DNA from 4 places in the Paenibacillus sp. WLX2291 genome. Region 2 is predicted to be linked to each of the others. Evidence: riboswitches for the same ligand, from Rfam matches in the RefSeq annotation. Region 2 holds a riboswitch; each other region holds the start of a gene.
What was found. Region 2 has a riboswitch for thiamine pyrophosphate ahead of thiC (phosphomethylpyrimidine synthase ThiC). Riboswitches for the same ligand answer to the same signal wherever they lie in the genome.

Region 1 (3,191 bases), 1.4 Mb from region 2:
GGCCCGAGCGCAATAATCGGAATATTTTGACTAAGAATGAGCAGCGGATATAGGGCACGCCGGAGAAAGGGAACATAATGCAGCACACCTGCCACGATCAGCCCGGTTGCCGTACCGATCGCAAAGCCGGACAGTGTCAGCTTGAGCGTCGCCCACGTATGCCCAAGCAGCCGTTCATAGCTGCTGGACGCTTCATGCGCAATTTGCAGCGGAGCGGGTAGAATCCAATCCTCAATTCCGAACAGCGACGTCGCCGCCTGCCAGAGCAACAGTAACAAAACGACCGCCCCTGAGGGCGGCCATATGCCTTTCCACCATTCACGTACCGTCATGCTCGGTATTTCTCCGTTAGACCGTTCATGCTGATGCCGGTGGGATTATGGGCGATTTTGATCTGGGAAATGATGCTGGGACTTCCTTTGGCGACCAGTGCTTCATGCATACGGCGCACGATATCCAGCAGCTCCTCCAATTCGCCTTCCATCGTCGTTTCCAGCGGATGTACTTCGTAGGGAACGCCAGAGGACTGAATGACTTCAATCGCGGCATCGACGTAATCGTAAGAATCCTCGCCGGGCTGTGTTTTGGGAATGACCTGAATGCTGAGTAGTGTCTTGGACATGGAATCTGCCTCCTTGAATACAAAGATGAGAGATGATGAAACCTGTTATACGACGATATGGTATGGCAAACTTGCAATACCTGTATATGCAAATGATGCTTGTATACGGAAATGACTATTTATTTTGCTGTAGTATCTGTTGTGGTCGTAGTGTCTTGGGTCGTTGCCGAAGCGGACGGCAAGAAGTCATTAGTAAACGCCTTGCTTGCATCTAGCGGCTGCTCCAATAGCTTCTGTTTGTACATCCAGTCGGCGTAACCTGCCCAGACGGATTCTTTTTGCAGACCCCACTGAGCAGCGTCATCCTGATAGCGCGGCGATAACCACTTCTGGCTTGCTTTGACCAGTTCGGGATCGAGATCGGGAACGGCTTTGATTAGAATATCAGCAGCTTTGTCGGGATTGGCGATGGCATATGCATAGCCTTTGGCTGTGGCAGACATGAATGCCTTCACCAGTTTGGGATCGTTTTTGATCTCATTCTCGTTCGTTACGATAACCGGTGTGTAATAGTCGAGATTTGGTGAGTAGTCTTTGACGTACAGCATATCGAGCGGTTCGCCGCGCAGCTCGGCTTCGATTCCCGTCCAGCCGTAGAAGATCCACGCGAAATCAATGCCTTTTTTGACAGCTGTAAAATAGTCTGCATCGCCGATATTCACACTCTTCACCTTGCTAACATCACCGCCGTCTGTGTCCATGATCGACTTCATGACGGCTTCTTCGACCGGTGAACCCCATGCGCCGTATGACTTGCCTTCCATATCCTTCGGCGACTTGATGCCGCGATCTACCGGAGCGGCAAAGCCGGACGTATTATGCTGAATGACTGCTGCCAGTGAGACGAGCGGCACATCCTGTACACGCGCCTGCGTCACGCTCTCCTGATAGCTAATGCCAAACGGCACCTGACCGGAAGCGACCATCGTATCTGCGCCGCCTTGACCGGGCTGAATGATCTTCACATTCAGACCAGCTTCCTTGTAATATCCCATCTCTTGAGCTACATACAGACCGGTATGATTCGTATTCGGCGTCCAATCCAGCACGACCTGCACATCTTGTAATGCAGTTCCGTTGTCAGTGCTGCCAGTGCTGTTCTGACTATCACTACTGCGTTGTCCGCAGGCAGTTATCAGTAGCACCAGAGACAGCAGAATCAGCACACCTGTTTTGTTGCGTAATGTATTCATGTTTCGGTAAGACTCCCCTCTGAATATCGTGCTTGTTATATAAAAAAAGCGCCCCGGACAGGGACGACATAGGTGCATATATGAGTAGACATACATGGCATGCTTCACTTCCTACGCTGGCATTATCCAGATCAGGTATAAGGGTCAGTATTGTTGGAATACACTCTCAGCCGGCTTCCCAGCTCCCCTAGACAGATATGCGCTTTTTCTAGCTGTAATTATAGACGAGCAGGGCATAACTGTCCAGCAGGTCAGCCGCGAGCGTATCGTCGAAACATACAGCTGAACCGCGGGCTGAACCGTTGGAATGAGAAAGCGGATGTTCATAGTAAACGGATGCTAATACAACAGCAAGCAGGCGATACATTCGCACCGAACCGTCCCAAAACAAGCTGTAACAGGTTCACTGCCAGCCGCATCGGGTATGTATGCAATGAAGTATTTTTTATACCATTAACGGATCATACGTATGTATATCCGTTGTCATAGGACGAATACAACTGAGTGATCAGGATACATGTCCATGATAGAAGCAGAATCTGGAACAACCAATACCTTATCTTCCCACTTGCGAAAGGAGCTTGATCATGAGTACATCCATCGAAGAACAAGCAATCATCAAAGCCCTGTCTGACAATCCATTTTGTGCATTTGGTACAGTAGAGAATAACAAGCCGAAAGTTCGTTATATGGCGCTCTACAATGAAGGATTGAACATCCATCTGGCAACGGATCGCAAAACGCATAAAGTTGAAGAATTGGAACAAAACCCGAACTGCTATCTGCTGCTAGGTTACGAAAAAGGCGGCAATAACGAAGTGGTTGAAGTACAGGCAACGGCAACGGTGTCTGATGATGCCGAGCTGAAGCAGCGCGTCTGGAAAGACGATTTCAAGCAATGGTTCTCTGGACCGGATGATCCCGATTATGTCGTACTGGATATCAAACCACAAACAATCGAATATACCGATCAGGACGGCAATAAGCAAACCTGGCAGGGCTAATCCTGCCGGTTGCGGTTACACCTAAGAGATACGATCAGCCTTGCTGTCGTATTTTGTTACACAGGTAAATCCTTGTCATAGTAGGCATTCGTAAAATCCGGTGACGAATTTTGTAAATTTCTATCCCGAAATACAAAATTCCAAACCGGATTTTTTGTCATTTTTTGTTTCCAAAATAAGGATAAAATAGGTACTGTAGGAACTTGAAACGTCACATGAAAGTAAGGTATAACCAATATAATACCAACAATTTAATGTAAACAACTAAGACATATAGATGAAGCAGCATTCTTTCGCAGATCAAACCATACAATCGCGGGATATGGTGATGGAAAATATGCCCGTAATCAGACAGAGCATGCACGTTGGAAG
Region 2 (3,191 bases):
CCGCCATCTGCTCCATACCTGACTCAATCGCTTCTTCCGGCGCAATTCCATCCCGTTCTGCCAGATCGCGAATATCCTGCGTAATCTTCATACTGCAAAATTTCGGGCCGCACATGGAGCAGAAATGTGCTGATTTGGCACCTTCTGCGGGCAGTGTCTCATCGTGATAACTCATCGCCCGCTCGGGATCGAGTGATAGATGAAACTGATCGCGCCAGCGGAATTCAAACCGCGCGCGGGACAGTGCATCATCCCGATAACGGGCGCGCGGATGACCTTTGGCGAGATCGGCAGCGTGCGCAGCAATTTTGTACGTGATAACGCCCTCTTTGACATCCTCGCGATTCGGCAGACCGAGATGCTCCTTAGGTGTTACATAGCAGAGCATCGCCGTCCCCATCGAGCCAATCATGGCTGCTCCAATCGCACTCGTAATATGATCGTAGCCCGGCGCAATATCTGTTGTTAGCGGACCGAGTGTATAAAAGGGGGCTTCCTTGCACACATCCAGCTGTCGATCCATATTTTCCTGAATGAGCTGCATCGGGACATGCCCTGGACCTTCAACCATTACCTGCACATCATGCTGCCAAGCGATCTGCGTCAACTCACCTAGCGTATCCAACTCAGCAAACTGAGCTTCGTCATTCGCATCCGCAATAGAACCCGGACGTAGTCCATCCCCCAGCGAAAAGCTAATATCGTACGCCTTCATAATCTCGCAAATATCTGCAAAATGCGTATACAGAAAGTTCTCTCGATGATGCGCCAGACACCACGCTGCCATAATCGATCCGCCGCGACTGACGATGCCGGTTACGCGCTTCGCAGTGAGCGGAATATAACGTAATAGCACCCCGGCATGAATCGTAAAATAATCCACACCCTGTTCTGCCTGCTCAATTAGTGTGTCCCGATACATCTCCCAGCTGAGATCCTCCGCCTTACCATTGACCTTTTCCAATGCTTGATAAATCGGCACTGTACCGACCGGCACTGGCGAATTGCGGATAATCCATTCGCGCGTCGTATGAATATTTTTGCCAGTGGAGAGATCCATAATCGTATCTGCGCCCCAACGCGTCGCCCATGTCATTTTCTCCACTTCCTGCTCGATAGAGGAAGCAACTGCCGAATTACCGATATTGGCATTGATCTTCACATGAAACCGGCGTCCGATAATCATCGGCTCCAGCTCAGGATGATTCACATTCGCAGGTATAATTGCACGTCCGGCAGCAATCTCGGCACGTACCACTTCCGGCGTCATCCCTTCGCGAATAGCGATATACTCCATCTCCGGCGTAATGATGCCACGGCGAGCGTAATGTAGCTGGGTCACATTATGTCCCGTTTTGGCACGTAGAGGTTGGAGCCCGTAGTCTGGAAACTTCTCCGCGCCGTGCAGCTCCGCTTTTTCCATACTGGTGAATCCGTTATCCTCTGGCTGCTCTGTTCGCGCATCAACCGGCTCACAATCACCGCGTTCAGCAATCCAGCCTGCGCGCAGTGGAGATAATCCCCGACGAATATCAATGGTTGATTGCTCGTCAGTGTACGGTCCGCTCGTATCGTACACCCGTAGCGGTGCATTGGCAGTTTCCACACCGCGTAATTCACTCGGTGAAAGGGCGATCTCGCGCTCTGGCACCTGAATGTCGGGACGTGAGCCGATTGTATACACTTTGCGGCTACCGGGCAATGGGGTTGTTAGAATAGGCATAGTCAAAAATCCTCCTACAGTTATACGGATAACATCCATCGTAGACTGCTGAGTAGGGAATATGGTGGGGCGGCAACCAGTACAGTATGTAACCAATACATCAGTTGCAATCCGCAACCGACATGTTTGCCATGCTTGCATATATTATCCTATTATCTTCTTCGATTCACCGAACACGACAAAAAGCCGCCTCCGGCGAACGGAAGCGGCAAATAAGACCACAGGCAAACAAAATAAGCCGGTCATCATTGCACCACTTTCCTACGCTGGCATAACCCAGATCAGGTTCAAAGGGACCAAAGCTACGCTTTATCTCAGCCCATACGGGCGCCCCTAGTGGATGTCTCGCTGTACACTATACTTGGTCGGCAAACGTTCTGTCAACCTTTGCCATGATAGTGATTATTCGGTAATATAAGCTGCTAGCAGACGTGCAGTGTTAATAACGGCATCGCTATGTGTACGCTCCATAGAGTGCGAAGCATGTACGCCGGGTCCGATCAACGCCGCCCGGATATTGTTGCCACCACGCAGTGCAGCAGAGGCGTCAGAACCGTAATGTGGATACACATCAAGCGCAAACGGAATCTGTTCACGCCGTGCCAACTCAGCAAGCTTGCCAGTCATCTCATAATCGTAAGGACCGGAGCTGTCTTTGACACAGATCGATACATCCGTTTCTTTACATGACAGATCATCACCGATACAGCCCATATCAACCGCGATCATCTCGTCGATATCGCCTGGAATATAGGCGGTGCCGTGACCAACTTCCTCGTAGTTGGAAATGAGTAATTTCACTGTATGACGCGGCTTCCATTGGTGAGTATGCGCCGATTCCAATAGCCCGAACATGGCGGCAACACTCGCTTTATCATCCAGATGGCGGGATTTGATATATCCGCTATCTGTCATTACCGGACGCGCGTCGAAGGAGATATAATCGCCCACCGCAATGCCAAGTGCGTCGACATCTTCTTTCGACGCAACAACCTCGTCGATTCGCACTTCCATATGATTTTCCGTTCGCTTTAACGTTTCCGCGTGATCATATACATGCACCGACGGCTCGGTAGAGAGGATTGTGCCGGTGTACATTTTGCCACTGCGAGTATGGATGATACAGTATTCATTTTCAATGCTATTCATCGTAAAACCGCCGACCATGGTCATGCGGATTTTGCCATCCGGTTTGACAGCACGAACCATCGCACCTAGCGTATCGACATGACCGCTTAATGCAATCGTGCGTGAATCATCCTGACCAGCAAGCGTCAGAATCAATCCGCCTTTATGGTTATAGTCCGCCTGTACTCCCAGTCTGAGTGCTTCCTCATGCAGTGTTGCTAGCAGGTGATGCGTGTAGCCTGTCGGGCTAGGCGTTGCCAGCAGCTGCTGAAGCAGGGAAAGGGTGTACTCGCGGTTCATCGTAATGGACATGTTCAATCTCCTTTTGCACAGTCAACAC
Region 3 (3,191 bases), 1.3 Mb from region 2:
TTGCTTACCCTTCTTTTGCGCAATTATTTGCCCGCCATCCCGCGAAAGAAGCGCTTTCGATTCCATCTTTCCCTGTTTTAAATTTGATATTCAACAATTAGAATGCAAAAAGTCTCAGACGTAGATTCACTGGACAGGGTACATAAGATCATTCCATACTCGGCCTTTTATCACTTTGAAGCAATAGTAATATATTATAAGCTGTACTAAACGGCTATCTGCGAACTCATCCACATCTATTCACTCTCTATTCGTAGCAAACATCATACCACATACGGGCCATCTGCAAACATTGTACAGACATCAATACAGGCTGCGATAAAGGTTGCAATGATTCATCACTTTTTACAGAAAATATTTGCACCAATGATCATTATCGATTGCAATCTGATGTGCTATCAATTCTGTTGCCTGTATACACAAACGCACAAACAGGATCATAAACCGACTGCTTATGATCCCACGGATAGCCAGGGAGATAAGGAGGAGTGAATATGACGACGGTTATGTTTTGGAGTCCGGATAACGGACAGGGTAAAACGTCTGCGCATACAGTTATTACTGCGATTACAGCTGCATTGCAATACAGGGCACGTCTGCTTCTCTGCCATAATGATGAACGTGGACATGGTGTAGAATATGGAATTACAGCGGATTTGAGCGAGCCAGTGGCAGACATCTGGAAGAACGGGCCTGGCATTGATCGTCTGCATTATTTGCAGCAGTCAGGTATTCTGAATGCAGGCAATGTGACCGATTATATGGTGCCGCTAGTACGTGATCGGCTTCATTTACTGGCAGGAACACAACATGCTCACAACGAAGCAAACCGCAATCCTGTATTTTGGAACAATCTATTTCAGGCGGCAAGTCATCATTATGACTTGGTGTTAATGGATGCAGGTTGTGGCGAAGACAAGCTGCCATTGCTTGAATTGGCAGACCTCGTAGTTGTGAATCTGGGACAAAACCGCGAGTCCTTGCACAACTTTTTTGCCAACCCATTATATGCGGATTGGGAATGGAGTTCTTCATGGATGCCGGTAATCGGAGCATATCAACCGAAAGGCAAACTGACAGAAACCGAAATCAGTCGTCGTTTTGGGTTGCAGCGCCAGTTATACACACTGAATCATTGCCAGCCTTTACAGGATGCATGGAATGTACAACGCCTGCTGTCTTTTATGCGAAATCGGCTTGTTCTCGATTGGCCAGAGCAACAATTGGGTCAATTTTTCAGACAATCGTTTTTGCTGACATCGGGTATTCTCGAACAGCTTGAGCAACAGGAAAATGCAGCTTTGCCACAGCAAGCCGTACTGGCGGGTGAACGGTCTAGCATTCATCGGATTCGTCATCTGGCATTGAAAATGCCATCGCTTGTATATTCTCCCGTTTGATTGTAAACAGATCGACTTCCTGAACCTGCTAAGCTTAATCATGTAACAGATGGTAAATAATAAATTGTAACTAGCAGATTATAAAGTGCACCCAGGGTGCATTTACATAAACAGCGATAAACCTGTATATGAAAATAGCAGCTTCATTTGCTTTATTGATACAGGTTTGCTAAGATGAGAATGTTTCAAACGACAACAGCATATCCATATGCACTAGGGGAGCCTTTATAGGCTGAGATGACAGCATACTGCTGACGAACCCTTTGGACCTGATCTGGATCATACCAGCGTAGGGAAGTGGAAGAGCATATCCGATATGAGGAAATGAAGACGTATTCCGGGTTTTAAATAGCATCTAATGTTGTATCAGCATGATCGGTTATATTCTATTACATGATAGTTACTATGGGATGGATCGCGATCAGGCAATATAATACGGTAAATGATGTGAATATAATAGTTAACCGGAATAGATTATGATCATCTTCAACCTCATGAATCTGCCTTTGCTCTGGGTAGCAGAAGGATCACTGATTTGCAGGTGAATCCGAGTGCAAACCCTGTTTATTTCATAACGATAAAATAAACAGCCACTTTCCAATTGGAAGGTGGCTGTTTTGCGTATATTGGTATCTGCAAGGCAGTTATACAAACGAAGCATACAAAGAAGGTGATCCAATGGAACTGCATGTAGTGACTCCCGGTACGCTAACGCAACAAGGTGTGATAGACATTAGTGTACGTATTCATCCTTACGTGACAGCAATCCATATTCGTGAAAAAAGCTGGACAGAGCAACAAATCATACAGACCGTTCAGCAGATGTTGCTGCGAGATATACCTGCTTTTTTGATTGTCATTAATAATCATCCGCAATTGGCGCTGGAATTAGGGGTTGGAGGTGTACATTTACCAGAATTTGCAGCTATGTATACCGCCAGTGATTGCATTGAGTCAGACAACAAATCTTCGACCAAATCCAATCACAACATTGCTCAATCATCTTCATTAACGATCAGTCGTTCCGTTCATAGTGTTGAACGTGCATGGGAAGCAGAACAGGAAGGCTGTCATTATGCAATATTCGGACATATTTACGCTACCCAGTCCAAGCACGGAGTCGAACCGCGCGGAGTAGAGCAACTGGCAAAAGTCTGTTCAGCAACAAATATGCCTATAATCGCAATTGGCGGCATACAGCCACATCATTGTGCAGAATTACATGCTGCTGGTGCGGCTGGCATAGCGGTGATGTCTTCCATATTCACTGCCAGTTCTCCGCTGCAAGCAGTCCAACAATATGCAGATGCTATACAACAGACTGGTTCTGCGCAACAAGCAGTTTACAACAAACGTCCACGAGAGATGAACGGGACAACAGGGAGTGGCATTCATGAGACATGAAGGACAGTACGATGTGATTGTCGTTGGCGCGGGCGCAATTGGAGCAGCGATTGCACTGGAATGTCAGAGCCGTGGAGCAAACGTCGCGATAGTAGAAAAACAACGACCAGCAGCAGGAGCTTCCGGTGCAGCAGGTGGAATGTTGGCTGCATCGTCTGAGCATTTTGTGCATCAGGATTTGCAGCGACTCGCATTACGCAGTCGTTCATTGTATCCGGCGCTTGCGCAGCGTTTGTATAACTGCACTGGAATCGACATTGGTTTGCGCAAGGAAGGATTTCTTTTACCAATTGAAGATACTGCCAACACTATAAATGTTGCTGCCTCTATAGGGAATGCTGCCGATACTAGCCCGCAGCAAGGGTTGGAATGGTGGAATGCTATACG
Region 4 (3,191 bases), 2.8 Mb from region 2:
TACAGCCCGTGCCATGCGTATGCGGAGTGTCTACACGCGGACGCTCTACATAATGAAATTGCGTACCGTCGAACAGTACATCGACTGCTTGCGCGGTGGATGTATCATGCCCGCCTTTGATAACGGCGGCACGAGCGCCCATCTGAACAAGTTGCCGCGCCGCCTGTTCGCGTTCGCTTAGTGTGCGGATGGTGTTACCCGTTAAGAGTTCCGCTTCCGGTACATTGGGCGTGATGACTGCCGCCAGCGGCAATAGCTCCTGAATGAGCGCTTGCATCGCCTGTTGTTGCAGCAGTACGGAACCGCCCTTTGCCACCATCACGGGATCGATTACCAGCTTGCTCCACTCATACTGTCGCACGGCTGCTGCCACTTCGCGAATAATGTCAGCGCTGAATAACATGCCGGTCTTCACCGCATCCGGCTGTAGATCGTCGCCGATGGAATGCAGCTGCGCGACCACACCTTGCTGCTCAACAGGATATACGCCCTGTACGCCGGCAGTATTTTGCGCGGTAACAGCGGTCACTACGGACATACCGTATACTCCTAGCTCCTGAAATGTTTTCAGATCTGCCTGAATGCCTGCACCGCCGCCGCTATCCGAGCCAGCAATCGTTAATGCCTGATGAATACGCATCGTATATTCTCTCCTTTCTGTTCAAGATAGATGATGATCTGGCTGATGAATGTCTGATTTCTGAGTCATACGCGCCCGCTGCTGTACTTGCTCCGGCGTAACCGTACCTAACATATTTAACAGCTCGATCTGAAAACTACCCGTTCCATGCTGCCCGGCACGTTCCGCCGCCAGCTCCGCAGCTACTCCGTAAAAGGTCAACGCCGCTACCGACGACTGCAACAATTGCGCCCGACTTCCATCCGTAACCGCAGCAAATGCAGACACAACCGAGCTAAGTAGACAACCTGCTCCTGTGACCTGTGTGAGCAGAGGATGACCGTTGGCGATGCCATACACTTGATCCCCATCTGTCACCAGATCCTCAGCACCTGTAATGACCACGATGCAGTGCAACTGGCGCGCCGCCCGAATTGCCAGTTGTACGCGGTCGCCATCTCCGCCGCCTGCATCGACGCCTTTGATCTGCCACGCTTCTCCAATGACGTTGGCAACTTCCGCCACATTGCCGCGCACAATATCGACGCGCACTTCTTCCGTAATTTGCTGAGCAGAAGCGGTGCGGTAGGGCGTCGCTCCGGCACCTACCGGATCGAATACTACCGGTACACCGGCATGATTCGCCGCTTTGCCTGCTAACAAAATCGACTGCACGACATACGGATCAAGCGTACCGATATTGAGCATGACGGCTCCTGCCATCGCTGCTACATCCTCTACTTCCTCATGTGCAAATGCCATAAATGGCGAGGCGCCCAGCGCCAGCAATCCATTCGCAGTAAAGTTCGTAACGACAACATTGGTAATATTGTGAACAAGCGGCTGACGCTCCCGTACCGTTCGCAAAAAAGACATTCTATTTCCTCCTTCAGATGGTTTACAATACAAACAAACGCAAAAAGACCCACCGTTCTCCCGTAGGAGACAGGTGGGTCGTATCCTTTCACTAGAAACCGCCATGTTATGATCACAATGGCTGTCTGTTGCATGAACGAATCGATGTTCCACTTCCCTCCGCTGGTATCATCCAGATCAGGTTCCAAGGGTCCGGAACAATATTCCGTCTCAGCCGTCAGGCTCCCCTAGTGAAATGCGTATAACCTATACAGTTTGATTGTGCCTATACTAGTTGTTGCATGTTTACCATATCACGCTCATGATCATTTGGCAAAAAAGGATCGGTGTACGATACTCAGATCATCCAGTGCTGCCACTGTGTCTGTGCCGCTTCGCGCTCGGCAAGCCATTGGCGCGTATGATCCAGCAGTTCGCGTCGATGCGGACCGGATGAGTACGTATGGTCTGCCTGAAAAATAATCTGCTTATCACAGCGACCTTCCGTCCGTGTCCAAAATTCCTTTTGGTATAGGAACGAATAGTCGACCGGAATCACATCGTCGCCTGTGCCATGCACGACCAGCACATCGCCAGTAAACCGGCGTGCTTCTTGGAACGGTTGGAAGTTGCCCAACGATTCAAAATAAGCCGGCGTGAACGTATAGCTCTGATGATCTGCTTCCCCTTGAATGACCGCCTGCTCATACGTTTCGCGACCGACGATTTTGACAATATCGTTAAATGGATGACCAACCGCCGACCAGAGCACCAAATGATTCACACGGCGATCCCGCACCGCAGTCAGCAGCGCTACCGCACCACCCAGACTGTGACCGAGCAACGTTACACGCGTTGGATCAATATCATTGCAGTTGACGACATAATCCAATACGGTACGCGTCTGCTCAACCATGGACTCAATGCCCTGTTGACCATATTGACCACCACTCTCACCGCAACCCGCATAGTCAAAACGAACAACCATGTATCCGTCTGCTGCCAGTTCGCGCGCACTGTTGACAAACAGGCGATCTGTACCGATCCGATTGCCGATAAACCCGTGGCAGATCACGACCAGCGGTGTTCGCCCTTTACCCTTGCCTTCCGACTTGTGCTCCTGCGCCGGGTAATGAATACTGGCTGCCAGATCTACATCATGATGACGAATCGTAATATTCCGTTCCATGGTAATTCCTCCTTGTCTGTATGGTTGCTGCATGAGGCATGGCTTCATCAGCGCTCCGATATCCATTTCCTCTATTGTTAGATCTGTCCATCTACATGTCAGCTACACAACGCAAAGTGCAAACCAAATGGACAATTTCATTTAAAATTAAATAATTCCGATATGTTTAGTAAGTTTTATTTATATTCCTATAATATCATTTTGCCGAGTGAATTGTCAATCTTGCGAAAGTGTGGCAAAATAGTGGTTTCCGGGTTGATCGGTACATGCGTGCAAGTACGATTGCAAGCGCTATATGTATCAGATGCAGAGCGCCCTGCGCATGGCATCATAACCTGCGACATATCCCGTGTATTCCGGGTAATAGTGAATATACATATCCTGCATATCAGGTATGATCCGCATGTTCGTCCGTAACATTCACTGTCAGACGACAGGCGGTTTAACTATCATAAAATCTAGCGAGAAATGGAGGAACAGCTATGAGTACAGTGCGTCATTTGGTCAAAGACATCAATGTGATCCGGG

Region 1: linked by a shared signal. The riboswitch ahead of ACDE64_RS01770 (ABC transporter substrate-binding protein) and the one ahead of thiC (phosphomethylpyrimidine synthase ThiC) in region 2 are both predicted to bind thiamine pyrophosphate.
Region 3: linked by a shared signal. The riboswitch ahead of ACDE64_RS13420 (thiamine phosphate synthase) and the one ahead of thiC (phosphomethylpyrimidine synthase ThiC) in region 2 are both predicted to bind thiamine pyrophosphate.
Region 4: linked by a shared signal. The riboswitch ahead of thiM (hydroxyethylthiazole kinase) and the one ahead of thiC (phosphomethylpyrimidine synthase ThiC) in region 2 are both predicted to bind thiamine pyrophosphate.

The regions. Positions count from the first base shown of each region.
Region 1 covers NZ_CP176755.1:422,614-425,804, forward strand. Annotated here, with positions in the region: gene ACDE64_RS01760 (ABC transporter permease) at 1-332, opposite strand, end outside; gene ACDE64_RS01765 (MTH1187 family thiamine-binding protein) at 329-622, opposite strand; gene ACDE64_RS01770 (ABC transporter substrate-binding protein) at 742-1,815, opposite strand; TPP riboswitch at 1,906-2,014, opposite strand; gene ACDE64_RS01775 (pyridoxamine 5'-phosphate oxidase family protein) at 2,403-2,819, shown strand.
Region 2 covers NZ_CP176755.1:1,826,244-1,829,434, forward strand. Annotated here, with positions in the region: gene thiC (phosphomethylpyrimidine synthase ThiC) at 1-1,723, opposite strand, end outside; TPP riboswitch at 1,965-2,068, opposite strand; gene ACDE64_RS07845 (M42 family metallopeptidase) at 2,126-3,163, opposite strand.
Region 3 covers NZ_CP176755.1:3,140,753-3,143,943, reverse strand. Annotated here, with positions in the region: gene ACDE64_RS13430 (serine/threonine protein kinase) at 1-81, shown strand, start outside; gene ACDE64_RS13425 (hypothetical protein) at 495-1,400, shown strand; TPP riboswitch at 1,606-1,713, shown strand; gene ACDE64_RS13420 (thiamine phosphate synthase) at 2,079-2,804, shown strand; gene thiO (glycine oxidase ThiO) at 2,794-3,191, shown strand, end outside.
Region 4 covers NZ_CP176755.1:4,662,648-4,665,838, forward strand. Annotated here, with positions in the region: gene thiD (bifunctional hydroxymethylpyrimidine kinase/phosphomethylpyrimidine kinase) at 1-640, opposite strand, end outside; gene thiM (hydroxyethylthiazole kinase) at 662-1,495, opposite strand; TPP riboswitch at 1,633-1,734, opposite strand; gene ACDE64_RS20030 (alpha/beta hydrolase) at 1,833-2,663, opposite strand; gene ACDE64_RS20035 (DUF1129 family protein) at 3,146-3,191, shown strand, end outside.